2 regions of the Gluconacetobacter sp. genome follow, and region 2 is predicted to be linked to the other one. Evidence: riboswitches for the same ligand, from Rfam matches in the RefSeq annotation. Region 2 holds a riboswitch; the other holds the start of a gene.
What was found. Region 2 has a riboswitch for S-adenosylmethionine ahead of ABF821_RS09955 (threonine aldolase family protein). Riboswitches for the same ligand answer to the same signal wherever they lie in the genome.
Positions count from the first base shown of each region.

Region 1 (15,104 bases), on a different contig from region 2:
CTCCCCAGGCAGCCCTCAAGGCCGCCCGCGAACCGACGGACCCCATCGCATGATTCGCCCACCCCGTCATACCCGCTTCCTCGCCACGCTGGCCGCCGCCATGGCGTTGGCCCACGCGCCCGCCGCTCTCTCCGCCCCCCGCCACCAGCCATCCGCCACAACCGAAAGCGGCGACCCGGTCATCCTGGCCCAGCAACCCGGCGGCGCGCTGGACCAGACAGCCCGCACCCTGAACCAGTCCGACCTCGCGGCGGCCGTAAAGAAGGGCGATACCCCCGTAGTGCTGGTCGGCTCCGCCCCGCTCTCGACCCACGCCGGAGACACGGCATTGTTCGTACAATTGCAATCGGCCAATCTCTGCGGCTCGGCCGGCTGCGCCACCTCGGTCTATCTGCGGCGCGACCGGAAGGACTGGGTCAAGGTGCTGGATTCGGTCAGCGGCCCGATCGCCCTGTCCCGCCGCAGCCACGGCGGCATGCGCGACCTGATCGTGGACAGTACCGACCGCTGGGTCTGGAACGGCACCACCTACCACGACACCATGCCTGCCGCGTCAGACAGCGACCTGCGCCAATCCATCGAACGCTTCCAGGCCCGACATCCCGAGCGACAGCAACAACAATAGTTTTGCCGCCATGGCGCCGATGCTGGCCGACGTTCAGACCGCCGCAACGATCCGCCGCGTCTCCTCAACCGCCACGCTCCATATGGCGTGCATTTCAGCGTCCGCACGCTCGTAACGCCCGCCAAAATTACCGTCACCGAGGCAGTCCCGGGCCATTTCCGGCGTCGCATCATGCAGTTGCTCCGGCCTGATGGCCGGCTTTTCGCCGTCGGGCTGGGCAATGCCGGCAATCCGCGTCCACGGAAAATTCTCCATCCAGGACGCATGCATCGCCACCGGATCGGTCTCCATGACGAGACGCCAGGTTTCTGAAGACCGCCACCAGTCATGAAACAACGCTCTGCAATCAGGTTTTTCTTCAAACCACAAGGAAAGCGCCGGCCAGATCGGGCTATTGCCCCCATGGCCGTTCACGAACACGAAACGCCGAAATCCCTGGCCATGCAGACTGGCGAGCAGGTCCTCAAGGAGAGCAAGATAGGTTTCACTGCGAAGGGAGATCGTACCGGGATAGGCCAGAAAGCGCGGCGTCATGCCATACGGAACGACAGGGCAGACCGGTACGCCCAGTGGCGCACACGCTTCAAGCGCCACACGCTCGGCCAGGATCGCATCGGTGAACAGGCTTAGATAGGCATGCTGCTCGGTCGAACCGAGCGGAACGACGATGCGGTCATCCTCCTCCAGATAGGCCTCGACCTGCATCCAGTTCATCTCGCGTAAATTCATGATTCTTCCTGTAACATGCGCCCTTTATGGCCGCCGTGTGGTCAGTTCCGCGATCAGGCGGCTGACATCATGGGGGTTGGGCGTGTGCTGATACTCGAAATAGACCGATTCATCGGGAAATTTCAGGCCGAGATCATCCGCGCCGGTCGCATAGACAATCACGTCGGCATTCTTCATCAGATCCTGGCATTCCGGTGCATCAATCAGAACGACGGCAGGCTCCGTGATATGGGGAGCGAACTGCTCGACCCCCGCTTTCATCGACCCCGCAAATTCCGGATTGATGACGACGAGAACAACGCGACTCCCCGGATCGATCTGCGCCAGCTTCATCCGAGTCTCCATCGACGGAATGAAGGTGATGACCGCCACACCCAACCCGGGCAGCATACGCGCGACTTCCGCACGCCGGTGAGCAAATGTCACAGCCATCTGACACAAGTCAACACGCTGCCGTTCCGAAGGATTGGTCTGCAACTGCGTGATGGTCGTCGGCAGAAAACGTACTTTTCTTTCGCTCAGCCGTTCCATCTGCCGACAATAGGCAATCGTGGTCTGCATGAAATTGCCGACGACCATCACCGATGGTGGCGGCACGCCCAGACCACCGCCCTCCATCCGCGCGCTGACCAGACCCAGAACCTCGCTCGTACTCAACCCCAGCGCTCGGGCACGGGTGACCAGCGCATCGATGGACGACTGAATCTCCGAACTGCGTCCACCGCGCGTAGGCCATCCTGCCATCAGGTCGGCAACGAAAGTCCCCGCCCCCGTCCGTCCGCGCAACACACCGCCACGTTTGAGTTCGGCATAGACCTGCCCCACCGTCACCGGAGAAATGCCCAGCCGCTCGGCCAGTTCGCGTACCGGAGGCAAGCGCTGGCCCGGCCGGATGACACCCAGGCCGATACCATATTCGATCTGCCCCTTGAGTTGCGTTCCAATGGGCAACTCGAGTGTCCTGTCGATCCGGAAAAGGGTTACGTCCAGACGCTCGAATTCTTCCTGCCCTCGCGCGTCGAGGTTGGCGCTGTCCTGTCGAATGACCCATCCTCCCCGTTGCCGGCCGACAACCGGGCCGTCACGACGGCATTCCGACTGGGCCCGATCTGCACGAACATATTAGAATGGAAACTTGTTACATACAAGGATGCTAAAATCGGCCATTTTGTCCATCTTGTATCATTGCAGAGTAACATATTGTGTGCTTAATCCGATAACGGTTCGTTCCGGTCAATGAATGACCAGCCGGCGGACTCGACGACCCGACATGACGCAACGGAGACGCAGGCACGCATATGTTCACCAGAAAGATGACCCCCCTCGGCGCCGCAGCCTTCATGCTGCTGTCCTCGACCGCCCTGGCCGCGACGCCACCGGATGCCCATCCTCGCCAGAAGCCGCACGCCGGCTCGGAGCATCCACACACCGATTCCGCGGCAAAGAACGAAAGCGTCATGGTCACCGCCGCCCTGCGGGCCGCCCACAGCGCAATCACCGACGTGTCCCGCAAAGACATGGAAAAATTCGTCGCCGGCACCAGCCCACTCAAGATTCTTGGCAGCCTGACGGGTGCGAACTTCGTGTCGAACGATCCGCTCGGTCTCGATATCTATTCCAAATCGTTCTACGTACGCGGCTTCAACCAGAGCCAGCTCGGCGCCACCCTCGACGGCATTCCGCTCGGCGATCAGTCTTACAACAAATATAACGGCCTCGACGTCAACTCGGCGATCACGCAGGACAATATCGCCCGCATGAATCTCAGCCAGGGCGGCGGAGACGTCACACTTCCATCGACCAGTGAACTCGGCGGCGCGATGGAATTCTACTCCGCCGATCCGGCCGACAAGGCTGGCGGCATCATTTCTCAGATGTTCGGCAGCTACAACAGCTATCGCACTTATGTAAAAGGCGACACTGGCACATTCACCCGTTTCGGCACGAAGGCCTACATCTCCTACATGCGCGTCGATGGCGACAAGTGGAAGGGCTATGGTGATCAGTTCACCCAGCAGGTCAACGCCAAGATCGTCCAGCCGATCGGCGACAACAGCAGCATCAAGGCCTTTTTCAACTGGAGCGACCTCGCACAGTACGAGTATCAGGACCTGTCGCTCGAACTGCTGCACAAGGTCGGCCAACGTCTGGACAATTACGCACCCGACTATCGCACCGCCTACCTGGCCGCCCAGGGTATCTACCCCGCGTCCTTCACGTCGCTGTCCGATCCCGCCGATGCCGCCTATTACAATGGCGGACAGGCCGAACGCGACTATCTGGGCGGCCTGACGCTCGATTTCGACATGGGCCATCATATCCGCTGGAAGACCCTGTTCTACGGCCATGGCAGTCAGGAATATTCGACCTGGGCCAACCCTTACGTCGCCTCGCCGACTGGCGCTCCTCTGTCGTTCATGGCCATCCCCGAGCAGGTCCGGCGCCTCGGCTTCACAACCGAGATGACACACACATACGGAAACAACGTTCTGCGCACAGGTGTATGGTTCGAGAACAACGCATACAATATCGGTAAATATTATTATTCCGAGCCCGTTCTGGGTCAGGGCGCTCCGATCGGTGCCGTCGGTCCGTTCAACACCTATGGTGGTCCGTTCGCCCAAGTCTGGGGAATGGGTTTCAACACCAACACGGTCCAGTATCACCTCACCGACACGTATCACGTCCTGCCCGGCCTCGCGATCACGGGTGGTTTCAAGTCGCTGGTCGTCACAACGGCCGGCGGCGCGAACGAAAACAACACTACCTATACCCACGTCGATCAGTTGCCGAACGGCAGCGTCACCTCGTCGGCTGCATTCCTGCCGCACGTCAACATCGACTGGCATTTTCTCAAGAATCACGAAATCTATTTCGACGTCGCCGAAAATATGCGCGCCTTCACTTACGAAGGCTACCAGTCAGGCAGCGTGCCCTCGCTATGGGGCGTCAAGAACCAGGCGGCATTCGACGTCGCGCGCCGGACACTGCATCCTGAACGGAACTGGACTTACGTCGTCGGCTATCATTATTACGGCAAGGTCGTATCGGCCTCGGTCGACGCCTACCGCTCCAACTTCACCAACCGCCTGGGCCTCATGGCCTCCGGCTCGCTGGTCAATCCAACCTCGACCGTCGGCAATCTCGGCGGCGTGACCATGAACGGCGTAGATGCCGACGTCGTGATCCGTCCGGTCCGCCACCTCGCGATCGACAACAGCATCAGCTATAATCACTCGACCTACGACAACAACATCACCTCCGCGGGCATGCTCTATCACCTGCAAGGCAAGAAAGTTCCCGCCTATCCCCAGTTCATGTATAAAACGAGCCTGATCTACAGCTACCACGGGCTCTCCGCGCATTTCGATGCAAACTACATCTCGCGGCGCTATCTCAGCTACACGAACGACACCAGTGTACCCGGCTTCTGGATGACCAATATCGGCGCACGCTACAGCTTCGGCCAGCAGAGCATTTTCCGCGACCTCTCGGTCTCGTTCGATGTCTACAACCTACTGAACACGCCATACATCTCCACGGTGGGTGAACAGGGCTTCCCCCTGGAGGGCGACCGCCAATCCCTGCTGGCAGGCTCCCCCCGCCAGTTTTTCGGCTCCGTCAGCGCCAAGTTCTGACGTGATGGAAGCCCGCCGACGCATCTTCCTGCGGATCGCAACGCTCGAACTGTGCGAACGGTTCGGTTTCTATGGTCTGCAAAGTGTCTCGATCCTGTATTTCGTCAAAACCATGGGCCTATCGGAACAGGGCGCCATCATGCTGTGGGGCGCGTTCAGCGCCCTCATGTTCGGCGTACCCGTTCTGGGCGGCTGGCTTGGCGACAGGATCCTGGGCGCCCGGCGCACCGTCGCGGTGGCGCTCGCGCTTCTGGCCACCGGTTATACCGGGCTAGCCAGCGGCGTGGGCGGCGCGGCTGGCATCTCCCTCGTACTGGCCGTCCTGGTCTGCGGCGGCGGCATCTTCAAGCCCAACATCACCAGCCTGCTGCGTCATGCCTTCAGCGACGGCGATGACCGGCTCGATATCGTGTTCACCATCTATTACATGTCCATCAATATCGGGGCGACGATCGCAGCCCTCGCCATCCCCTTCCTCGCCGTGCATATCGGCTGGCAGGCGAGCTTCGGCGTCTCCTCCGCCGTGCTCTGGGCAGGCTTCGCCGTCTCGCTGACACTGCCGGCCACCACGCCCGCCCCGACCGGCGCGGCAGATCGCCGCCTGTGGCTGCTGCTCGCCGCCGGTATCGGCGCCGCGTTCACGCTGCTGCATTACCCGACCCTGGCCCGAACCTGCATCTGGATCGCCGCCACCGCCATTCTTCTGATCTGGATCGTGCTTTACCGGCGCGCGGCACCGGCCTGGCGCGCGGGCCTCAAACTGTCCTTTGCCCTCCAGGCCGAAGCTATCCTGTTCTTCCTGTTCAATCAGCAGATCGCAACGTCCCTTACCGGCTTCGCGCGCGACCATGTCGCGGGCACCATCCACATGGCGGGCATGGACTGGATCGTGCAGCCCGGCCAGTTCCAGTCGCTGAACAATCTCTGGATCCTCATCTTCGCCCCCTGCCTTGCCGCGCTGTACCATAGCGCGGCGCGAAAAGGGCGCCCTATTTCCGTTCCCATCCGCTTCTTGTGCGGCTTCGTGCTGCTGACGGGCTCTTTCATCCTGTGGCGCACGGCCGCCCTGGCAGGAGCGGCTGGCCCGGTCTCTCCTTGGTGGATGGTTGCGGGATATGCACTGTTCTCTCTGGGCGAACTCCTGATCGCGGCCCTCGGCCTCGCCGTCATCGCTCGCTACGCGCCACCCGATGCGGTCGGTCGACTGATGGGCTGCTTTTCCGTCCTCGGCGGCCTTGCGAGCTATCTCGGCAGCCTCGTCGCCACCGATGCCACCTATGGAGCAGCAGGCACCGGCACAGCATCAACCGCCGGCTATACCCATCTGTTCGGAAATCTCGCCGCACTCGCGGCCATCGTCGCACTCGCCTCCGCGCTGTTCATCCCCTTCGCCCGCAGGATGGACGCACATTGGCGCCGTGCCCTTCTCACCTCCCCCTCCACCGACGAAACGCCTCCGGAAATCCTGCCATGACAATGCCTTCCGACGCGCCCCTCCCTCCTTGGCGATGGCCCGAAAGCCGCTGGCGCGCGGCCGTCGGGCGTGCCCGGGCCGGGCGCTCGCTGCATCCCGCGACATGGCCGGGCGGCGCACGTTGCGCCTTCGCCATCTCTTTCGATGCGGACCACGACACGATCCCCCTCCGCGATGGCGACGAAAGCCCGATGCGGATCAGCCAGGGCCATTACGGCAACCGTCGCGGCGTGCCACGCATCCGAGCGTTGCTGCAACGCCACGGGGTTCCGGCAACTTTTTTCTACCCGGCCGTTTCAGCCCTCCTCTACCCCGAGGAATTGCGCGGCATCGTCGCCGACGGGCATGAAATCGGTATCCATTCATGGATTCACGAGCGCAATACCCACCTAGACGCCGAAACCGAGATGGATCTGACATCGCGCGCGCGCGATGTACTGCAGGATATCAGCCGCAGCCCGGTCGTCGGCATCCGCACGGCAAGCTGGGATTTCTCGGTCGCTACCCTGCCCATCATCCGCCAGATGGGCCTGCTGTACGATAGCAGCCTGATGGCCGATGACGATCCATACGAACTGATGCAGGACGGAGAAGCCACCGGCGTCGCCGAATTGCCGCCCGAATGGATCAGGGACGACGCCGTCTATTTCAACTTCGACCGCTTCTCGGCCTTGCGCCCATACACGGCCCCGCGCGATGTGCTGGACATCTTCATGGCCGAATTCCAGGGCGCTCATGACGAAGGCGGCCTGTTTCTGCTGACGCTGCACCCACACATCAGCGGCCACCGTAGCCGCATAGGCGTCATCGCCTCCTTGCTCGAAGCCGCCCGGCGGAAAGGCGATGTCTGGTTCGCCACACACGAGCAAGTGGCCACCTGGTGCATGGCCCAATCGAACGGAAAGACATCATGACCACGACATCGCCCCGCCGCCCCGTCATCGCCCTCCATGGCGGGTGCGGCGTCATGTCCCGCGCCCTCCTGTCCGAGGCGGAATGGACCAACGCACGCGCAGACATCCGCAAGGCTCTTGAAGCCGGATATACGATTCTGTCCGAAGGCGGCTCCGCCGTTTCGGCCGTCGAATCCTGCGTGACGGTCCTGGAGGATTCCCCGCATTTCAACGCCGGGCACGGCGCCGCGCTGAACGCCGCCGGACAACATGAACTGGATGCTTCGATCATGGACGGGGCAACTGCTCAGGCAGGCGCCGTCGCGGGCGCCCAGGCGGTACGAAACCCTGTGCGCCTGGCCCGACAACTCATGGAGCAGAAGATTCCCATGATGCTCGCCGGCCCGGCCGCCGACGCGTACGCCGCAGCCCACGGGCTGGAAACAATGCCCCAATCCTATTTCACCACGCCGCGCCGGGCAGAAGCCCTGGCAACAATGCGCGCGCACGATCAACTGGGCACCTTCGCCAGCGAAAGCGAGAAGCACGGCACGGTCGGCGCGGTCGCACTGGATTGCAACGGGAATCTCGCAGCCGCCACATCCACCGGCGGCTTTACCAACAAGGCGGTCGGCCGTGTGGGCGACAGCGCCATCATCGGCGCCGGCACCTACGCACGGAACGGCGTCTGCGCCGTATCCTGCACCGGACAGGGTGAACAGTTCATCCGCCATGTCGTGGCACACGAAATCGCGGCGCGAATGCGTTACGAGCACCGCCCGCTCGCCGACGTCACCAGCGCAATCCTGAAGGAGGCCTTCACGCCACATGGAATCGGCGGCGGCATCATCGCCATCGACCAGGCGGGTACGATCAGCGCGGAATTCAATACCGAAGGCATGTTTCGCGGCTGGATCGACGCCAACGGCACACTCTTCGTCGCCACCCACAAGGACTGAGCCGCAAGCCCGACTGCATCGAAGCGGAGGGACCCGGACGGGCCGCGCACAGAAAACAGAAAGATGACTGTATCAGCGCGTATTTTTTCAGAGATTCTGGAGCGGGTGAAGGGAATCGAACCCTCGTATGCAGCTTGGGAAGCTGCCGTTCTACCATTGAACTACACCCGCGTCGCGTTCAGCCCTATACCTCACCGCACGTCCCGACGCAATCCGCTGAGTTGCTCCACAACTGCCGCCGCCCCACTATGGTTGACGAGCGCCCCCCCGATCCGCAATAACCCTGTCGTCCGATAGCCCCCATGGGACCAACGGACCCTCGGGATTTGGATCGGCCGGCTTGCGACGAGGTTAAACAGACGCGCTAAAGAGGCCTGACACCGCCAGACTCCGCGGGCGTCACGGTTTCCACGGTCGGATTGCCGCGTCAGGACGCGGGGCCATGGAACCGGTTCGTCACCCAGACGCTCCCAACCTCGACCTCCTGACGGTTTTGTTCCGGGAACTGACGATGAGTAACGACTCCACCTACCGGCCCGCCACCCGCCTGCTGCATGCGGGCGTCGAGCGCACGCCCTTCGGCGAGACGAGCGAGGCGATGTTCCTCACCTCCGGCTTCGTCTACGACAATGCCGAGCAAGCCGAGGCCACCTTCACCGGCGATGTCGTCCATTACCAGTACAGCCGCTTCGGCAACCCCACCGTCGCGGCGCTGGAATCCCGCCTGGCGGACCTCGAGGGCGCCGAGGCCTGCATCGCGACATCCACCGGCATGGGCGCCGTCTCCTCGGCCCTGCTGTCGCACGTCAAGGCCGGCGACCGGGTCGTGGCGTCGCGCGCTCTGTTCGGCTCCTGCCACTGGATCGTCGCCAACCTGCTGCCGCGCTACGGCGTCGAAACCGAATTCGTCGACGGGCACGACCTGGATGCCTGGGCCGCCGCCCTCTCCCGCCCGACGGCGGCGGTGCTGCTGGAAAGCCCGTCCAACCCGATGCTCGACATCCTGGATATCCGGGCAATCTCCGACCTCGCACACAAGGCTGGCGCGCTGGTGGTGGTCGATAACGTCTTCGCCACCCCGCTCTACCAGAAGCCGCTGGAACTGGGCGCCGACGTGGTCGTCTATTCCTGCACCAAGCATATCGACGGCCAGGGCCGCGTGCTGGGCGGCGCGGTGCTGGGCCGCCGCGACTGGATCACCGAAACGCTGCAACCCTTCACCCGCAACACCGGCAACGCCCTGTCGCCGTTCAACGCGTGGGTGATGCTGAAGGGCCTGGAAACGCTGCCGCTGCGCGTGCGCGCAATGACCGAGAATGCCGCGGCAGTCGCCGACCATCTGGCCGCTGCCGAGGGCGTGACCCGCGTTTTCTACCCCGGCCGCGCCGACCACCCGCAATACGAACTGGCCAGACGCCAGATGAGCGACGCCTCCACGCTGGTGGCGTTCGAGGTCGCGGGCGGCAAGGAAGGCGCATTCGCCTTCATGAACGCCCTGCGCCTGATCGCGATCTCCAACAATCTGGGCGACGCCCGCTCGATGGTCACCCACCCGGCCACCACCACGCACATGAAGATCGGCCCCGAGGAACGCGCGCGTCTGGGCATCAGCGACGGCGCGATCCGCTTCTCCGTCGGCCTGGAAGATATCGCCGACCTGAAAGACGACCTCGATCGCGGCCTCGCGGCCCTGCGGTCGCGCTGAACCAACGGGAAGCACGCCATGGCCATTGACAGACCGCCACCGCCGGGAATGCCCCCGGACCCGGATGCCGCTCTGGCGGAGGCCATGGAAGGCGCCCCCTGTTACGAGGCGACCACCAACGCGATCCGCGTAGTCGTGCAGACCTTCTGGCTGGACGACCAGTCCACGCCCGAGGAACACCGCTTCGCCTGGGCCTATCGCATCCGGATCGAGAATCTGGGCGGCGAGACGGTCCAGCTCCTGCGCCGCACGTGGGAAATCATGGACGGCACCGGCCGGATGGAGCATGTCCACGGCGACGGCGTGGTCGGCGAACAGCCGGTGCTGGAACCCGGCCAGGTCTTCGAATACACGTCGGGCACCGGCCTGCAGACGCCGACCGGTTTCATGCGCGGCCATTACCACATGATCGACACCCGCTCGCACCAGCCGTTCGACGTCCAGGTCCCCCCCTTCAGCCTGGATTGCCCCTACCACCCCGCCATCATCCACTAACGCGCCGCGCACGCTTCGCCCCGAAGACAGGATTCATGACCGAAATGTCCCAGGCCCCCCTTCTGCGCCCCTCCCGCGAGGAGGCGGAAGATGCGATCCGCACCCTGCTGCGCTGGGCAGGCGAGGACCCGTCGCGCGAAGGGCTGCTGGACACGCCCGGCCGCGTCGTACGCTCCTACGAGGAATTCTTCGAAGGCTATGGCGAGGACCCGTCAGCCATCCTGTCGCGCACCTTCTCCGAGGTCGATGATTACGACGAGATCGTCCTGCTGCGCGACATCCGCTTCGAAAGCCATTGCGAACACCATATGGTGCCGATCATCGGCGTCGCCCATGTCGCCTACCTGCCCAGCAAGCGGGTGGTCGGCATCTCGAAACTGGCCCGCGTCGTCGATGCCTTCGCCCGCCGTCTGCAAATCCAGGAACGCCTGACGGCACAGATCGCCAACACGATCAACGACGTGCTGCAACCGCACGGTGTCGCCGTGATCCTGGAAGCCGGCCACCAGTGCATGACCACGCGCGGCGTCCACCGCCCCGGCGTCTCGATGGTCACCAGCCGCATGCTGGGCGTCTTCCGCAGCAATTCCGATACAAGGCGCGAGCTGATGTCCATGCTCAACCGCCCCTCGGTCGCTACCGCCCACCTGTAATATCCCCTCTCCGAGACCGAGTCCGCGCATGTCGATCTTCCACGGCCTGTCCGCTTTCCCGATCACACCGGCCGACGCGCACGGAACCGTGGATGTCGAAGGCGTCGCCCGCCTGACGACGTATCTCTCGGCGGCCGGGGTCGATTCCATCGGCCTGCTCGGCAGCACCGGCACCTATGCCTATCTCACGCGCGCCGAACGGCGCCGGGCCATCGCTGCCGCAGTCGAAAGCGTCAGCGGCCGCACGCCCCTGATCGTGGGCATCGGTACATTGCGCACCGACGACGCTCAGGCCCTCGCGCGCGACGCCGAGGCCGAAGGCGCCGACGGCCTGCTGATGGCTCCGGTTTCCTACACGCCCCTGACGCAGGAAGAGGCATACCAGCACTATGTGGCGGTCGCCGGCGCCACCGGCCTGAAGCTGTGCATCTACAACAACCCCGGCACCACCCATTTCACCTTCGGCATGGAACTGCTCGAACGACTGGCGGACGTCCCCAACATCGCCGCCGTCAAGATGCCCCCTCCACCCGAAGGCACCCTCGCCGACGAACTCTCCCGGCTCCGGGCCGGCCCGGTGGGCAAACTGGCAATCGGCTGTAGCGGCGACTGGATCGCCGCCGAAGCCCTGCTGGCGGGATACGACGGCTGGTTCAGCGTCCTTGGCGGCTTTCTGCCGCACCTGGCGCGCACCCTGACCACCGCCGCGCAAAACGGCGACCACGCCACGGTTCTGCATTACAGCCAGAAACTCCGGCCATTATGGGCGCTTTTCCGTGCGTTCGGCAGCCTCCGCGTCGCCTACGCCGCACTCAATCACCTGGGACTGTCCGAGGCCACGCCACCCAGGCCGATCCTTCCCCTGCCCGAGCCCGACCGGCAGCGCGTGGCCGAGGCCCTCCGCGCGTGCTGCGAAAACACGCCCTGAGGGCCATTCTGCCGTCGGAAAAGATCAGAATTCCGTAACGACCGAAAAATACGTGCCCCGCCGCTGCCCGTATTGCGCCTGATAGATCCCGACACCGCTCCCGTTCCGAAGCTGGTAGCGCTTGTCGAACAGATTGACGACATCGGCACGAACCCTGATGTCATGCCCGAACGGCACCTTCGTGAAACGATGTTCGTAGCCGATATTGAACACGTCGTATTCCGGCTCCTTCTCAAGGTTTGCGAAGCCGCTGCGCAGGCCGTAGCCATATACGAAATCAACGTAAGCCATGTCATGCGCCGTGGTCCACGAGGCACCGGCCGTCGCCGTATACTCCCCCTGATGATCCAACTGGATCGCGTGGCGTTTGATGTAAGCCAGTTCCGCCATGTCGAACTGGTATTGCGCCGAATTGATGTCCCGCGCGGATGTTTTCACATAAGAGAAATTCCCGAACACCGACCACGGACCATGCCGCCATGAACTCCCGAATTCCGCGCCATAGACACGCCCGCGCCTGTAGCTGAACGGCGCCAGGATCACCGCGCGACCGAACTGCCCAAGGTCGGTCAGGTCATGCGCCCATTTGGCATAGGCATCGAGCGTGATCTGAAAGTCCGGCGTGATCTTCTGAAGAATGCCCCCGTCCACATAATGCGATTTTTCAACTTTCGTCGCATCGTCGATCCTGTTCGCCGCCGCATTGGTCGTCCCCGCGAAACGCGCCAGCGTCGAGGGATAGACATATTGCGGCGAAGGCGGCGCGAAATAGCGCGAATAACCAATATGCAGGGTCGTACCGTCAGCCGGCTTCCAGACCATGTTCGCACGCGGGCTCAACTGGCCTTCATTGCCGAAGGACGACGCAAACCGATCGTAGCGAATCCCGTAATTGAATGTCAGGTTACGGGCAATCTTGTACTCGTCCTGAATATACGCCCCGGCCTCCACCGACCAGTTCCCCGTATTGTCGATCAGGCGCACCGGCACGTCGGAAGCCTGCACCCCCCGCGCATCGACGGGAAAGGCAAGCGTATTCGTATCCAGCCGTTCGGACGTATATTGCCCCAGAACGCCTGCCCTCACGGTATGACGGGGTGCGATCTCGTAAGACAGATCGAACTGCATGCCGCCGGTCGTGAAGTCATTGACCTCATGTTCCGAAACCCCCTGATAAATCAGGTCGCGATCCCGATCTGGCGTATAATCTATACGGCCATACCGAAAATACGGCGATACCTGGACATTCATCTTGTCCGTGCTCCGTTGATAGGAGAGCACCGCGTAATAATTCTGCTCCGTCTGGCTGTCATCCAGTCTGGCCCAGTTCATGGCCGGATCGTGACGATCCACGCCGGCCACATCATAAAGGGTCGTGTAATCGGGACTGTTCACATCGAACGTCTTGAACGAATTTGGAATTTCGAAATCGGCATAGGACGCACTGGTCAGCAGCGTCACCCGGCTGGCCTCGTCGATATGGTAGGACAGATAGGAAAAAGCCTTTTCCTGCTCGGTCACATCATGAACAGCGCGAAACGTGTCACTCGGGTTTTCAATCCCGATCGCATTGCGCGTAAACGACAGCGTCGTGAAATAATCCAGCCTGCCGCTCTGCCCACCGAACTGGAGCGACGGAACGAAGCTGTTGTAACTCCCCCCGTAAAGCGAAACCTGATTATGCTTCAGACTCTCGCCGGTCTTGGTCGTGACATCCACCACCCCGGCGGTGCGAAAGCCGAACTGCGCAGGCAACGTGCCGGTCAGCAGGTCGAGCGACTGGATGATACGGGTATCCAGTTCCTGCCCGAACCCGTTGAGCCCTTCCGGCAGCAGCACGCCATTCACGCGATAGGTCAGGCCACCATGCTCGCCGCGCACATGCACCTCTCCATAACTGTCCAGCACGACGCCCGGCACACGCAACAGGATCTGATTGAACGCCGCATTCTGCCCCTGGGGCGTGGCCGCGATCTGGCGCTGATCGATCCTGTAATCGACGGCCCCCAGACCGGGGAAGATACGGGCTCGCTCCCGATTGAGGTACCCCACGACATTGACCCTCTCACCACCGTCCGGCGGTGCCGACGCCGCAACCCGCGCCTCACCGACGCCACGGCCCCGCACACTCTTCGCAGAGCGTTCCGGCGCGGCATCGGCGACATTCTGCCGCACATCTCCTCTCCGCGTTGTATCCACCGCAGCAGGCGCAATTCCCTTCGCCGGCGCCGCCGATGCGTTGCCCTTGCCCGGCCAGCCCGTTCCGACCACCAGACAGGCAAGGACGGCCCGCCACCCTCCCGCACATAGCCGGAGACGCGCGCCTCCAGATCCGCCACGACAACGTATACACTCATAATTATAGCATTTGCTATATACAGGGCGAGATATCAGAAACATGCGTTCTCCAGAAGAAATTCCAAAAACAACCCAAGGGACCTCATGGAACGAACGCGGCTCCGACCGAAGACCAGAGCAACGGAACGCCACACGACACGCAATGGTATCGAACCAAAATATGCAATATGCTATATTAGATAGCACAACCAAACAAGCCCGCACCTGTCACCCCGCGCGGGTTCCCACACCGGTCCGGCCTGCCTATAAATACCTATCGGCCGGATCATCCGGCTTTCGCCAGCGGTACCGTCCGGCGCCGCCTGGGTTCCAAGGACTTACCGAATGACACGATTTTTCCGCTTCGGCGCGCTGGTCGCCACGACCGCCCTCGCCGGTCTTTCCGGTGCCGCAATGGCCGCACCCAATCCGTTTGCAAGTCCCAGCACGCTTCCGCTCCAGGCACCGCGTTTCGACGTGATCCATGACAGCGACTACAAGCCGGCCTTCCTCCAGGCCATGGCGATCCAGAAAGGCGAAATGCGCCGGATCGCAAACAACCACGCGGCCCCGACCTTCGACAACACGATCGCGGCAATGGAACGCTCGGGCCGCATGCTCGATCGCGTGTCGCTGACCTTCTATGGCGTCTATCAGGCCAACACCAA
Region 1 covers NZ_JBDNXE010000026.1:5,121-20,224, forward strand. The annotation lists gene ABF821_RS07010 (hypothetical protein) at 50-625, shown strand; gene ABF821_RS07015 (creatininase family protein) at 659-1,354, opposite strand; gene ABF821_RS07020 (GntR family transcriptional regulator) at 1,379-2,305, opposite strand; gene ABF821_RS07025 (TonB-dependent receptor domain-containing protein) at 2,695-4,992, shown strand; gene ABF821_RS07030 (peptide MFS transporter) at 4,997-6,466, shown strand; gene ABF821_RS07035 (polysaccharide deacetylase family protein) at 6,463-7,380, shown strand; gene ABF821_RS07040 (isoaspartyl peptidase/L-asparaginase family protein) at 7,377-8,318, shown strand; tRNA gene ABF821_RS07045 (tRNA-Gly) at 8,416-8,489, opposite strand; SAM riboswitch at 8,627-8,707, shown strand; gene metZ (O-succinylhomoserine sulfhydrylase) at 8,830-10,023, shown strand; gene apaG (Co2+/Mg2+ efflux protein ApaG) at 10,042-10,518, shown strand; gene folE (GTP cyclohydrolase I FolE) at 10,563-11,171, shown strand; gene ABF821_RS07065 (dihydrodipicolinate synthase family protein) at 11,200-12,099, shown strand; gene ABF821_RS07070 (TonB-dependent receptor) at 12,124-14,274, opposite strand; gene ABF821_RS07075 (M3 family metallopeptidase) at 14,782-15,104, shown strand, end outside.
Region 1: another riboswitch for S-adenosylmethionine. It lies ahead of metZ (O-succinylhomoserine sulfhydrylase); the one in region 2 lies ahead of ABF821_RS09955 (threonine aldolase family protein).

Region 2 (15,104 bases):
AAGCCCAGAAGACCGGCGTGCGGCGAAACTTGCGCCACCGCCTGTGCGCCGCCTCATGGGTCGCATCCTGCCGGCAGCACAGAAAGCCGGTCACCGCGCCCACCACATGGCCCATCTCGCCACCCGCCGCGCCGTCGAACAGCGCCAGCAACCGCCCGGTGGTCAACACATCGCTATCCACCCCCAGGGCCGCCTGCACCGCCGCCAGACGCCGCAGATAGCGGCTGTCCTTCTGTGCCGGCACATACAGCGTGACGAAGAATTCCGACGCATAGCGCAATTTTTTCAGCGCCAGACGTACCTGATGGCGCTCCGGCGGCGTCAGTCGCGCGAACCCCCTCCCCTCGCGCCGCGCCTTGCGATGCAGCCGCCCAAGATGGCGGGCCGCGAAATCGGCCGCCGGTTCCTCCAGCGCCCTCAGCCCCGCTGGCGAACGCGCCTCGTCCCACAGACCACCATCGGCCAGGTGCCCCATCAGATGCAGGACCCACCCGGCATCCTCGCCGCCCAGCACCTGCCGCACCCGCGCATAGGCACCGTCGCGCAGAGACCCGGCCAACGGCAGGAGAAGCCCGGCAACATTCACCCCCGCCCGCCCCAGTGGGCTGAGACCGGGCAGCGTTTCCAGCATGAAGACATCCCAATCCCGTGCGTCGCCGACCGCGCGGGCCAGCATGCGCGCCCGCGCCGCCGCCTCGTCCAGCGTCGCGCTGGGATAATCGCGGCGCAGCAGCCCCACCAGTGCGCGGAAACGGCGCAGGGCCACGCGCACCTGATGCACGCCCTCCACATTCCGCCCATCCATCGCCACCGGCAGATTGGCCTCCAGATGGTCGCGCAGGACGCGGGCGATCCGTACCACGGCCCGGCGCACGGTATCATCCTGCTCCAGTTCCACCGGCTGGGCCCGATGGCTGTCGGGAATGGCGGTTTCGCTCTGGTCCGACATGCGCCCTCCTTTATCGCCAGACCACGGGACGAATGGCGAAATTGCTCTGGATCTGGGCCACGCCCGGCAGGCGCGAAAGTTCCTCGTTATGGATGCGTTCGTAATCCGCCGCGTCCCGCACCGCGACATGCAGCAGGTAATCGGCATCGCCCGTCATCAGGTAACATTGGCGCACATCGGGGCATGTCTTCACCCGCGCCTCGAACCGCCGCAGGCATTCCTCCGTCTGCCGGTCCAGCGTGATCCGCACGATCACGATCGTCGTCCCCTCGCGCCCCCGCTCGTCGATGATCGCGCGATAGCCCCGGATCACCCCGGCCCGCTCCAGTTGCCGCACCCGCCGCAGGCAGGCCGAAGGGGACAACCCGACCCGCTGCGCGAGGTCGGCATTGGTCATGCGCCCGTCCTGGCTCAGATGGCGCAGAATCGCCTCGGTCGCCCGGTCCATATTTTGTTTTGAATCGGAATCTATCATGCTTCAGCAACCATCCCGGCAGATTATGCCATTCAGGCGCAGAGAGTTGCATATTTCGCGCCTCGGCGACAGATCATGCGGTCATTCGGCAGGAAATATCAGCCAAAGCCAGCCTAAGCTGACGGCGCACATCCCATGCCCTGATCGGTCGAGGCCGCGCCGCCCATGCCCCACTCTCCCCCCGCCACCCCTCTGTGCGACGCCAGTTGGCCCCGTGGCCGGGCCGGCGCGACCCTGACGATCGACCTCGACGCCATCCGCGCCAATTACCGCACGGTGCAGGCCCGCGCGAGCGGCGCGGAATGCGCGGCGGTGGTCAAGGCCGACGCCTACGGGCTGGGCGCGGCACGGGTCGCCCCCATGCTGGAACGGGCGGGCGCACGCACCTTCTTCGTCGCCCATGTCGACGAGGGCATCGCCCTGCGTCCCCATATCGCCCCCGCGAGCCGGGTCTTCGTCCTGCACGGCCCGCTGGCCGGGGCCGAGGCCGATTGCGTGCATCACGACCTGATCCCGGTCCTGAACAGCGTCGAGCAGATCGGCGCCTGGCGTGCCCTCGCCCACCGGCTGGGCCGCACCCTGCCGGCGGCGGTGCAGTTCGATACCGGCATGTCGCGCTTCGGCCTGTCGGAAGAGGATCTGGAGCGGATCGACGCCGACCCCGACGGCTGGCACGGCATCGAACGGTGCCTGGTCATGAGCCACCTTGCCTGCGCAGACGACCCGTCCGACCCGGCCAGCGCCCATCAGCGCGAACGCCTGCTGGCCATGCGCGCGCGCCTGCCCGCCGCGCCCCTCAGCCTGGCCGCCTCGTCAGGCATCTTCCTGGGGCCGGATTTCCATTTCGACCTGGTGCGCCCCGGCGCCGCGCTGTACGGCGTGGCACCCAACGGCACCGCGCCCAACCCCATGCGCCCGGTGGTGCGCCTGCAGGCACGCATTCTCCAGACCCGCACCGTCGGCCCCAGGGACGGTGTGGGCTACGGCCTGACCTACCGCCCGACCAGCAGACGCCGGATCGCGACCATCGCCGCCGGCTATGCCGACGGCTTCATGCGCCACGCGGCGCGAGAGGGCCGCGCCTGGCTGGGCACCCAGCCCCTGCCGATCGTCGGCCGCATCTCGATGGATTCGATGGCCGTCGACATTACCGACGCCCCCGATTCCCTCACCACCCCCGGCGCCATGCTCGACCTGCTGGGACCGCAGCACGGGGTCGACGAGGTCGCGCGTGGCGCCGGCACCATCGGCTACGAAATCCTGACTTCCCTGGGCCACCGCTACCACCGCGCCTATGTCGCGGACGGCGCGGCCTCTTCCCTCTCCTGAGCGGACCTGACGACACATCATGAAGATCATCATTCTCGGCGGCGGCGTGGTCGGCGTGACCTCGGCCTGGTACCTCGCGCAGGCCGGACACACGGTCACGGTCATCGACCGCCAGCCGGCGGCGGGGCTGGAAACCAGCTTCGCCAATGCCGGCCAGGTCTCGCCCGGCTATTCGTCCCCCTGGGCCGGGCCGGGCGTGCCGCTCAAGGCCGTGCGCTGGCTGCTGATGGCCCATCGTCCGTTCGTGTTCCGCCCGATGGCCGACCCGCACCAGTGGCGCTGGCTGACGCAGATGCTGGCCAACTGCACCACCGCCGCCTACGACCGCAACAAGGGCCGCATGGTCCGGCTGGCGGAATACAGCCGCGACGTCATGACCGAACTGCGCGCCAGCACCGGCATCACCTATGACGACCGCCAGCAGGGCACGCTCCAGGTCTTTCGCAAGCAGAAGCAGCTCGACCATATCGGCGAAGACCTGCGCGTGCTGGACCAGTACAATGTGCCCTACGAACTGCTGGACGCCGCCGGCTGCGTACGGGCCGAACCCGGCCTGGCAGCGGCGCAGGGCAAGCTCGTGGGCGGCCTGCGCCTGCCGGGCGACGAAACCGGCGACGCCCACATGTTCACCCAGCGCCTTGCCGCGATGGCGGCGGAACGCGGCGTAACCTTCCTCTACGACACCACGATCCGCAACCTGAAGCGCGAGGGGGGCCGCATCGCCGGCATCGACACCAGTCGGGGCCGGATGGAGGCGGATTCCTACGTGCTGGCGCTGGGCAGTTTCTCGCCCGCCATGGTGCGCGGCCTGGGGCTCGACCTGCCGATCTATCCGGTGAAGGGCTATTCCATCACCGCCCCGATCGTCGATGCCGCGCGCGCCCCGGTTTCCACAGTGATGGACGAGACCTACAAGATCGGCATCACCCGGCTGGGCGACCGTATCCGCGTCGGCGGCACCGCCGAACTGGCGGGCTTCAGCACCACGCTCCGCGCCCCGCGCCGGGCCACGCTGGAACATTCGCTGACCGACCTCTTCGCCGGCGGCGGCGACGTACCGGCCGCCACCTTCTGGACCGGCCTGCGCCCCATGACACCGGACGGCACGCCGATCATCGGCCCGACCGGAATCGACAATCTCTATCTCAATACTGGCCACGGCACGCTGGGATGGACCATGGCCTGCGGCTCGGGCCGGGTGCTGGCCGACATCCTCTCGGGCCGCAAGCCGGACATCGCGCACGAGGATCTGGCGCTCAGCCGCTATAAAGCCTGATCCAGGCAGCGCCCGGCCCAACCGCCGGGCGCCTTTTCCCATCCAGTCGAAACGCCCCCCCGCCATGCGCCGGGGGCTCGCTTGCCGCCGCCGATACGCTGCGATATGGTGCGCGCCGCATCCAGAGCCGGGACCTCCCGGCACCAACCTGCATCCGAGCAAGGTGGCGTTCCCGTTATGGGAAGATGTGGCCGATCCGGCAAAAAACGGACCGCTACCTCACTGTCATCGATCCTCGTGGTGCCTGTAGCAAGCGAGGAAAGGCCGCAACCGCGATGCCCAACACCCAGCAATTCGCCAGCGACAATTACGCCGGCATCTGTCCCGAAGCCCTGCGGGCGATGGAAGAAGCCAATCGCGGCTCGGCCACCGCCTATGGCGACGATCCGTGGACGCTGCGCGCCGCCGACGCCTTCCGCCGGACATTCGAGACCGATTGCGAACTGTTCTTCGTCTTTAACGGCACGGCGGCCAATTCGCTGGCGCTGGCATCGCTCTGCCAGTCCTACGAAAGCATCATCGCCGCCGATATCGCCCATGTCGAAACTGACGAATGCGGCGCGCCGGAATTCTTCTCCAACGGCGCCAAGATCCTGGTCGGCCGCACCACCAACGGCAAGCTGACGCCCGAGACGATCCGCGCGTTCGTGCTGGGCCGCACCGACATCCATTTCCCGCGCCCCAAGGCCGTCACCATCACCCAGCCGACCGAGACCGGGCAGGTCTACACGCTGGACGAGATCCGCGCGATTTCCGCCACCTGCCGCGAACTGGGCCTGCGGCTGCACATGGACGGCGCGCGCTTCGCCAACGCCGTCGAAACCCTGGGCTGCGCCCCGGCCGAAATGACGTGGCGGGCCGGTGTCGATGTCATGAGCTTCGGCGGCACCAAGAACGGCATGGCGATCGGCGAAGCCGTGATCTTCTTCGACCGCGCCCTCGCCGAAGGCTTCGACTACCGCTGCAAGCAGGCGGGGCAACTGGCCTCCAAGATGCGCTTCCTCTCGGCGCCCTGGGCCGTGATGTTCGAAACCGGCGCCTGGCGCACGCATGCCGCCCACGCCAATGCCTGCGCCCGCCATTTCGCCCGGCAGGTCGAGGGGCTTCCGGGGGTGGAAATCATGTTCCCCGTCGAAGCCAACGGCGTATTTCTCAAACTGTCGGAGACCTTGACCGAAGGGCTGCATGCGCGGGGCTGGCGGTTCTATACCTTCATCGGCGGTAGCGCCCGCTTCATGTTCGCGTGGGATTCGCAGATTGCCCGCGTGGATGCGCTCGCCGCCGACCTGCGCGCGCTCACGACCGCCGACGCGGCATAGGAGCCCTCCCCGTCATGACGCTGCAATCGTGGCTGCTCTACCTCAATGCCGTGTTCCTGCTTTCGGCCATTCCGGGGCCGAACATGACGCATATCATGACCGCCAGCATCCGCTACGGGGTGCGGCGGGCACTCCCGGACATGACGGGCTGCCTGCTGTCGCTGGTCGCGCTGATGGCGGCCTCGGCACTGGGGCTCAGCGCGGTGCTGGCGGCCTCGCCCCTGTTGTTCACGATCCTGAAATTCGCCGGTGCCTTCTACCTGATCCAGCTTGGCATACGCGGCTGGCTGTCACACGCCCCCGCCGCGCAGGCGGAAGGCGCCGCCCTGCCGCCACTGGCCTGGCACAGCTCGCTGCGCACGTCGTTCCTGGTCGGCGCCAGCAACCCCAAGGCCATCATCTTCGCGGCGTCGTTCCTGCCGCAATTCGTCAATCCCGCCGCCCCGCAGGCTCCGCAATACGCGCTGCTGATCGCAACCTCGGCGGTGGTGGAAGTGCTGTGGTACCTCGTCTATGCCGGCAGCGGCGCCCGGCTGGCGGCGGTGCTGTCCCGCACCACCTGGCGCCGGCGCATGCAGCGCACCAGCGGCGCCCTGTTCATCCTGTTCGGCTGCGTGCTGCTGCTGCACGATCCGAAATAAGGAAAGAACAGGACGCCATCTTTTCCAAAACCCTCTCATGAAACTATAGCGCAACCTGTCCGCTGATCCGGGTCACGGTCGCACCGCCGATCCAGATTCCCGCCTCGTCCCGCGCCACCCGCACGCGCCCCATCCGCCCCAGCACCGTGCCCTGGCTGGCGATATAGGATTGCGGCGCCAGACCGGTACCGATCAGCCACTTCGCCAGTCCGGCATTCAGGCTGCCGGTCACCGGGTCCTCGAAAACCGCGGCCCCGCCGATAAAAGCCCGCACCTCGAAGCTGGCTCCATCCCCATCGCACTCCGGATTCCAGGGCGCGACCACGCCCACGTTCCAGCCCGCCAGCGCCTGGGAATCAGGCCGAAGCGCCAGAAGCTCCTCCCGGTCGCCCAGCATCAGGCCGACCCAGCCGGGGCCGTTATCCACCCAGTTCGCGGCGACCACCCGATCGGGCGACAGGCCCAGCCCGCGCGTGACGACCGTCAGATCCGCCGCATCGACCGGCCCCGCCCGACGCAGGGGCGGCGCGGCGAAGGCCAATCCGTCAGCATCGCGACGCACCGTCACCAGGCCGGCGCCGCATTCCTGCACCACGTCGCGCCCCTGCGGCACGCCGCCCATGGCCAGCCAGACATGACACGACCCGAGGGTCGGATGACCGGCGAACGGCAACTCCGTCTCCGGCGTGAAGATCCGCACCCGGTAATCGGCACCGGGCTGCGTGGGCTTGAGCAGGAAGGTCGTCTCGCTCAGATTCATCCAGTTCGCGAAGGCCGCCATCTGCCCGTCGTCCAGCCCGTCAGCCCCCGCGACGACGGCCAGAGGATTCCCCTTCAGCGGCGCCGCCGCGAAGACGTCAACCTGATGAAAGATATATGTCGTCATCAGTTCTTTCTCCGAATTCCCACGATCATTCATCACGCCGCTCCATGCAGCGTCAGTAACAGGATCAGCCCCAGCGCGATGATCAGCCCGATCCCGGCCGCTTCGACGTGACACCAGATCCTGCCCTCCCCAGGCTGCTGGACTGGCTGGGCCGGCTTCCGGGCGGATCGCGCTTCCTTTGCCGCGATGACCATCATCAATCGTCCTCTCTCACGCGCGAAGAGGCCCTCCGTCCCACACATTGTACTATTACAATATTGCGTTCCTCTTCATTTCTGTAGTTTTGTTCTAGGATTATCGAGGGTCAATCGTTATATTGTCCTAGTTCAATCCGATCGCACCGTTCACGGCAGGACAAATGACCCAAATCTGGCGCCCCGACATTCCGCCTTCACCCGGCCCGCTCTATGCCCGGCTGACCGACGCGCTGGAACGGGATATCGCAGCCGGCATCCTGCCGGCAGGCAGTCGCCTGCCGCCCCAGCGCGACCTGGCCCATACGCTCGGGCTCAGCGTCGGTACCGTCACCAAGGCCTATGCCGAGGCCGAGCGACGCGGCCTGCTGCTGGCCCATGTCGGCCGAGGCTCCTTCATTCGTGGAACGAGCCCCGATATCGCGATCGCTACCAGCTTCGACTCGGTGGCTTCCGCCTCCGAAGCCAAGGCAACCGGCCCGCAGGGCACCGGCATCGACCTGCGCTGCAACATCCCGCCGCGTGTCGGATTGTCCCGGGCACTGGAGCGCGCGGTCGCGGATCTGGCCGCCAGCGGGCAACTGGAACCCGCCGTCCAGTATATCCAGGCCACCGGCCTGCGCTCGGTGCGCGAAGCCGGGGCGGCGTGGCTGGCGCGCCGCTACGGTCTGGCATGCGACCCGGCCGACCTGATCCAGTGCAATGGCGGCCAGCACGCGATCACGCTGGTGCTGTCCTCGCTCTGCCGGCCCGGCGACACCGTGCTGTGCGAGTCCGCCACCTTCTACGGCGCCCGCACCGCCGCCGAACATATGGGCCTGACATTGCGCGGCGTGGCGATGGACGAGGAAGGGCTGATCCCGTCCGCGCTGGAACGCGCCGCGCTCGAAACCCGTGCCCGCGTCCTGTTCACGGTCCCGACCCTGCAAAACCCCACCACCCGGACGATGAGCCTGTCCCGGCGGCAGGACATCGCACGGGTCGCCCGACAGCACGACCTGACGATCTTCGAAGACGACGCCTACTATCTCTATGCCGATCCGGCCGACCGACCGCCGCCGCTCGCCGCCATCGCGCCGGAACGCACGGTCTATCTCGCCAGCATTTCCAAGGGGGTCTGTCCAGGCTTCCGCCTGGCGTTCGTGACCCTGCCGCCCAATGTGGCGCGCGAGCGGATCATGCGCGGCATCCGCGCGCTGGGCTATTGCCCGCCGGCACTCGGCGGCATGATCTTCGCGCGCTGGGTGGCGGACGGCACCGCCGACGCCGTCGCCGACGCGGTCCAGGCCGAAGCCGCCGCACGGCTGGCGATGGCACGCCAGATCCTGGGGCCTGCCATGGACAGTCCGGGCGCGGCGCGCTCGCCCCATGTCTGGGTGCCGCTCTCCCCACTGGCGGCCCAGCGCACCCTGAACCACGCCCTGCGCGCCGGGGTGGACCTCACGCCGCCCGAAGCCTGCTGCGTGTCCCGTGACGCCGAGTCCGGCCTCAGGATCTGCCTCGGCGCTCCGGACGACCGCCCGACCCTGGAGCGGGCGCTGCACATCGTACGCGACGCCATCCACGAACCCGCGATCAGCGAGGCCCGCGGCATCATCTGATCCGCCTCCAGGAGCCGGACATCAGGCCGCCGGCCACACCTGAAGACAGCGTGGGTCGATGCTCACCCGGCACGCGCCATCCGCCGCGCAGGACGGATCGGCCACGATCTCCAGTTCGGCATCCCCCAGACGCAGCCCCATCGGGCGCTGGCCGTCGCGCACCTTGCCCCGCCACAGGATACGGGCGGGGCAGGCGCCATCGTCCGCCACCCGGATCTGGTAGGGCCGCGCCGACCAGCGCACCCGCGTCCCCGGCGGCGGCAGATCCGTTCCCTCCCCGTCCGGATGCCGCGCCAGCAGCGTCACGCCCTGCCCCACGTCGATCCGTCCGTCCGGCAGCATCGTCCCGTCGCCGATCGCCTCGGCGCCCAGCAGGCGGGCGGCCAGTTCGCTGCCCGGCCGGGCGAACACATCGGCGGTCGGTCCGGCACGGATCACGCGGCCGGCATCGAGCAGCACCAGTTCCTCCGCCATGGCCAGCGCCTCCGCCGGATCATGGGTCACCAGTACCGTCAGCACCTCCATGCCGCGCAGCACGGCCAGAACCTCCCGCCGCAGCCGCGCGCGCAAGGGGGCATCCAGCGCCGAAAACGGTTCGTCCAGCAGCACCAGGTCCACACGGCACCGCGACAATGCCCGCGCCAGGGCCACCCGCTGACGCTGGCCGGGGGAGAGTTCGGCCGGATATCGCCCCGACACACCCTCAAGCCCCAGCGCGCCCATCCAGGCCGCCGCCCGCTCCGGCACGCAATCGGTCGCGAACGTCACCTGCCGCGCCACCGTCAGATGCGCCGGCAAGGCATAACCTTGCGGCACATAGGCAACCGCACGCTGCTCGGGCGGCAGCGGCGACAGGTCGCTTCCATCCAGCCGCACCGTCCCCGCCACATCCTCCAACCCCGCGATGGCCCGCAGGGTCATCGATTTTCCCGATCCGGATGGCCCGAGGATGGCAATGCGCCGCGCCCGGCTTTCCAGCGTCACGTCAAAGGTAAAACCCGGCAGGTCACGGCGGATCGCCAGCGCCAGATGGCGCGGTGGTGCCTCCACCCCCTCCCGCGCGGCCAGAAGCGGCAACGTGGCCATGCGGGGCGCGGCACCACGGGCGACGGGTCGCGTCAGCCAGTGCCCCGCCGCCATTGCCAGCCCGGCCAGCAGCAGGGTCGGCGCCAGTACCGGCAACATGGCCGGCAATCCCGCCTCGCCGAACGCGACATAGGTAAAGACCGGCAGGGAGTAAGGATGATAGGCGAGCATCACCGTCGCGCCGAATTCGCCGAAGGCCCGCAGCCACGCCATAACCAGCCCGGCCAGGATCGACCGCCACGCCAGCGGCAGGCTCACCCGGCGGAAGATGGCGCCCGGCCGGTGCCCCAACGTCGCCGCCACGTCCTCCAGTACCGGATCGACCGCCGCGAAGGCCGAACGGGCGGCGATGATCAGGAACGGCGCCGCGACGAACATCTCGGCCGCGACGATGCCGGCAAAATGCTCGCTCAGCCCCAGCCCGCCCAGCGGCCCGCCATAACCCAGCAGAAACAGCAGCAGCACGCCGCCGGCCAGCGGCGGCAGGGCGAGCGGCAACTGCACCACCCCGCCCAGCCACACCGTCCACCAGCCGCGCCCCCGCGCCAGCACATACCCCAGCGGAATGCCGAACAGCCCGATCAGCAGCGTCGCCACCCCGGCACTGGCCATCGACACGCCGGCGGCCCGGGCCAGTCCAGCGCGATCCACGCCGGCCCAGTCTGCGTCGCCCAGCCGCACCATGCCCGCCACGAAGGGTGCCAGCAGCCACAGGCATAGAAGGCAGGCCAGCCCCTTTACCGCACCGGGCATGGGCCGCATGCCGCGCGCCGTCAGGGACGAATGACCGGCCGCACCAGCGCGGGCAGCGTCCTGTCATCTCCCACAAGAACCGGCACCATCTTCTCCAGCCCATGCTGCCGCAGAACCGCGCTCCCCTCCTTGCCCAGCAGGAAGGCAACGAACCGCGCCGCCCCATCGGGGTTCGGCGCATCCTTCAGGATCGTGACCGAATACCGGGCCGCCAGCGCCAGTTCCGGCGGCAGTTCTATGCTCGGGATCTGCATGTCGGCGGTTTCCATCGCATAGAAGAAACCGACATCGATCTGTCCCGATTGCAGGCGCCCGACCAGGCTCTCCTCCGGCCGTACCTGCCCGGACCGGTCAGAGCCCATGATCCGCGCCGCCAGGCCAGGCTGATGGTAGAACGCTTCGGCCTGCTGCAACATATGGACGGTCAGCGCCCCTTTCGGGTCCAGCGCCGGGTCGGTCCGGCCGATCCGGACGCCGGGCAATTGCAGGACCTCGTACCAGGGCCGTGTCTGCAAGGCGTCGACGATGGGACTCTGCGGATTGTACCCGATCACCAGCGGCGAGCGCGCGAAGATGATAAACCAGCACACCAGGTCGCCCAGCCGGCCGTTCAGGGCCGGATCGGCGCTGATGAACACATCGCCCCGCCGCAGCCCACCCCGGATCTGATGCACAAGGGCACCCGACGGGCCCGCATAGCCGCGAAAGATATCGTCGCCGATCGCGTCGAAAGCCGGGGCGACGCCCCGTTCCATCAGCTTCAGCAGCGAACCGGCATACAGCACGTCCACCGTCCGACCGTCCCACGCCCAAGCCCTTGCCGGAACGGGGAGCATCGCCGCCCCCAACAGCATTGTCCGACGTCGCATTCTCTCTCCCGCCTGTTCACGCGGCAGACAGCATACCACCGGGCTTGGATTTACAAGAGACTGTTTCAAAAGCTCCGATCGTGACCGGAAACGTCAGGCAGCCTCAGCGCGCGACGCCCGGCAGGTTCCAGCCGTACCGCAGGGCCATGAGCCGCAGGCCGAAACAGACCAGCCCGCCCGCCACGGCCCCCCAGGCCACCGGCACGGCCAGCCGCCGGCTGGCGACGACCACCGCCGCGCCAGCCAGCGCGGCGGTGGCATAGATGTCCGAAACCAGGATCAGCGGCACACGCGCCAACAACAGGTCGCGCATCACCCCGCCGCCCACCGCCGTTACCATGCCCATCAGCGCAGCCCCCAGCGCGCCGACACCGCGCGACAGGGCTTTCTCGGCCCCCGCGACGGCAAACAGCGACAGGCCGGCGGCATCCAGTACCGCCAGCACCGATCCCCCCGGCGCGAGCCGTAGCGCGGGCGGGAGGAGAAACACCATCAACCCGGTCAGGAAGGCCAGCGCCGGATAGCGCCAGTCGCGGATCGCACTGGGCGGCACGGCACCGATCAGCACGTCGCGGATCATGCCGCCGCCCAACGCGACCACGCAGGCCAGCACCATGATGCCGAACAGATCGAGATGGCGCGCGGACGCCACCATCGCGCCTTCGGCGGCGAACACCAAGGTTCCCGTCAGATCGGCAACCAGAACGACCGAGGCCAGGGTCGGACGCATGTCAGAATCCGCTAGCCCCACCCGGCGGCGGGAAGCCGAAACGCACGCGCATCAGCCTCCCCCCTCCAGTCCTCAGTGACGCGGCGCCAGGATAGCGGCCAGCATGTCCGGCTTGCCCTCCACCCGCTCCAGATGCGGATAGCGCAGCCCGCCATGATACGGGACCGAGACCGTCACATACCGATCGCCTTCCTGCAACAGCAGCGCGATCGGCGCGGCATGCGCGTCCTTCGCTTCGACGATCGCCTCGCGCAGCACGTCGGGGTCATACGCCTCGCCATTCACCGCGATCACCTTCGCATCGCGGGTTATGCCGGCCTGCCAGGCAGGGCTGCCCCATTCCACATTGCCCAGCGTGCCGCCCTTGCCGATGGTAAGCCCCAGCGAGAAGGCGAAATCCTCCACATGCCGCACGCTGGCGAACGACCCGACATATTTGTTGGGCTGATCGGTATAGACCAGCCGGTACCCACCGCGCGTGAACCCGTCCAGCGGTGCGTGCTCCGAGGTCTCGTCCAGCCGCTTGCGCAGGAACGTCGCCCAGTCATAGGGCTGGATGTCGTTCAGCGCCTTCACCACGTCGTCGAACTCGTACGTGCTGGTGATGAAGCTGCCGTCATTGGTGCCGAAGAAATGGCGCGCCACATCGTCCAGCGAATGCTTGCCGCCGGAAAGCTGGCGGATCAGCGTATCGGCATCCAGCCAGATGAGCTGACCTTCGGAATAATAATCCTCGCTGCGCTGCCAGCTCCGCCAAGACAGCGGCGCGCGCCGCGCGATTACCGGGTCGTTCGTCGTATCGATCAGCGGCCGCCAGGTGCGTCCACGGCGCGTGTCATACACCGCCCCCACCTCGGCCAGCGCCTCGATCACCTGCGGCGCCGTCATCAGGCCCGCGCGCGCCGCCAGGACATACCCCCAGTACTGGGTCTGCCCTTCATAGACCCACAGGCCCGTCCCACGCTGGGGGGTATTGAAGTTCGGCGCCCACAGGCCGGCCGGCCGGCGGTATTTGCCGTTCCACGAATGGGTGTATTCGTGCGCCAGCAGGTCGCGGGTCGCGAACGTCTTGTCCCATTCGGTAAAATAGCCGCGCGGACCGCTGTTTTCGCTCGACTGGTGATGCTCCAGCCCGATCCCGCCCAGTTCCTCGGTCAGCGCGAGCAGGAAGTCATAATGATCGTAATGATGCGAGCCATAGAGCAGGTTCGCCTGCGTCACCAGCGCGCGATGCGCCGCGATCTGGGCATCGCTCACCTCCAGTTCCCCCGGCTTGTCCGCCACCAGGTTCAGCGCCACCGGCACGGCGGCACCCGGCGCCAGGTCGATGCGGCGGAAATACCGTCCGGCGAACAGCGGGGAATCCACCAGCGTATTGAACGTCACCGGCTTGAAGGTCACGACGTCGCCGGCCTTGCCCTGCGCGCGCAGGGCCGTGCCGTACTGCCAGCCCGTGGGCAGGCGCAGGCTGGCCTCGACCGGGATCTGGCGCGTGAAATACCCGGCCGGATAGAGCGCCACCGCATTCCACTGCACGTTCAGCATCTCGGGCGTCATCACCACGCGCCCTTCCTCGCGCGAAACCGGCGACAGAAGCTGGAACGACACATCCACCGTATGCGCGCCCTTGGGCACGGGGATATGGAAGGCACTGACCGTCACGTTGTCGCGCAGCCACGGCAGCGTCACCCCGCCGGCCTTCACCACCAGGCCGCCGAACTGGTCGAGCGCACCGGTCGGCGAATGATCGCCCGGCAGCCACATCGGATAGAACAGCGGCAGGTCGCCACCAGTCGCCGCCAGCGCGGCCGGCACCGGCACGGTCTCGTGCACGGTCATGATATGCCGCGCCAGGTCGGTGGCATCGACCGACAGCCGGATGGTGCCGCCGAACGGCACGTCCCGCGGCGCCGGGATGGAATCGGGCAGCGGCAGAGGCTCCGGCTGGGGCTGGGGCTGGGGCTGGCTGTCAGCCGCCCCCGCGCTCTGCGACAGCCCCACCAGGCCGACCGAGGCCAGGGCCGTGGACAAGGAAAGGGCGAGAATGCGTTTGGAAAGCGGACGCAAATGGACAACCTTTCAAAATTTCGGGAAATCGCATGCAGTGCCGGGTCACAGGCCCGGCGATCACATTCCGCAATGACATGAAATACGCTGTCCGTCACGCCACCGGCCGGCGCGCGGCCCGACCCACAGGCGGGTCTCATCCGGAGAGCCCTGAAATGCCTGTGAAATTTTCATGACATATACGAATTCCGTATTCTCTCGCGAGAAAATATTAAATAACGATCATCTTATCGATATGGTTTTGAAAAAATTTGTAATATTTTATCGATCGTCATACGTGCCTGTCGTGCCCGTCCCTCCTGGCCGCGCATCGGCCGGATCGGCCCGATACAAAAGAAAACGCCGTGCCAGACCTGATACAGACATATGTTTTCCTTTCCTCTTTCCCACATCCCGTTTTTCCCCGCGCGGCCGGCTCCCTTTTCCCCACGGCGGGCACGGCGCGTACCGTCTTTCCGGCACCTGTCTTCCTCGCCGGGCGACAACCCCGTTTCGCGCCCGCTACGGGCTTCCCTGCCCGCAAGGCGGCCCCTCCCGCGCGCCCATGGACAAGGATCGGGATCGTCGCTAGTGGCAGCACGCGGCACCGGCCCCAGCCCCAGCCTCCCCGTACCTGCGTTCCCGTAACATCTTCTCGTTCAGAATCGGTTCCGTCCTGGCCCTCGTTGGGGTTGGATGCCTCCTTATTCTCCAGGACCTCAGGCTCAGGCCCATGCACCAGATCGCGCCCGTGACACCTTCGCCGCCCTTCCCCCGATCATCCGGTCGCGCCACGCGTCTGCTGGGGGGCAGTCTCCTGGCCTGCGCCATCCTGTCCGGGGTCGCAACGTCCGCCATGGCTTCGGCCATGGTACGCAACGACCATGGTCTGCTGACGGTCGCGGCGGATTCGCCGCTGGCGGCCCGCCTGTCCGTCAACTCCGTCACGC
Region 2 covers NZ_JBDNXE010000043.1:2,932-18,035, forward strand. The annotation lists gene ABF821_RS09935 (CHAD domain-containing protein) at 1-949, opposite strand, end outside; gene ABF821_RS09940 (Lrp/AsnC family transcriptional regulator) at 960-1,424, opposite strand; gene alr (alanine racemase) at 1,590-2,753, shown strand; gene ABF821_RS09950 (D-amino acid dehydrogenase) at 2,773-4,029, shown strand; SAM-I-IV-variant riboswitch at 4,142-4,246, shown strand; gene ABF821_RS09955 (threonine aldolase family protein) at 4,305-5,348, shown strand; gene ABF821_RS09960 (LysE family translocator) at 5,363-5,989, shown strand; gene ABF821_RS09965 (PhzF family phenazine biosynthesis protein) at 6,033-6,875, opposite strand; gene ABF821_RS09970 (hypothetical protein) at 6,908-7,072, opposite strand; gene ABF821_RS09975 (PLP-dependent aminotransferase family protein) at 7,234-8,670, shown strand; gene ABF821_RS09980 (ATP-binding cassette domain-containing protein) at 8,692-10,518, opposite strand; gene ABF821_RS09985 (extracellular solute-binding protein) at 10,530-11,378, opposite strand; gene ABF821_RS09990 (trimeric intracellular cation channel family protein) at 11,482-12,108, opposite strand; gene ABF821_RS09995 (M61 family metallopeptidase) at 12,181-14,175, opposite strand; gene ABF821_RS10000 (efflux RND transporter periplasmic adaptor subunit) at 14,888-15,104, shown strand, end outside.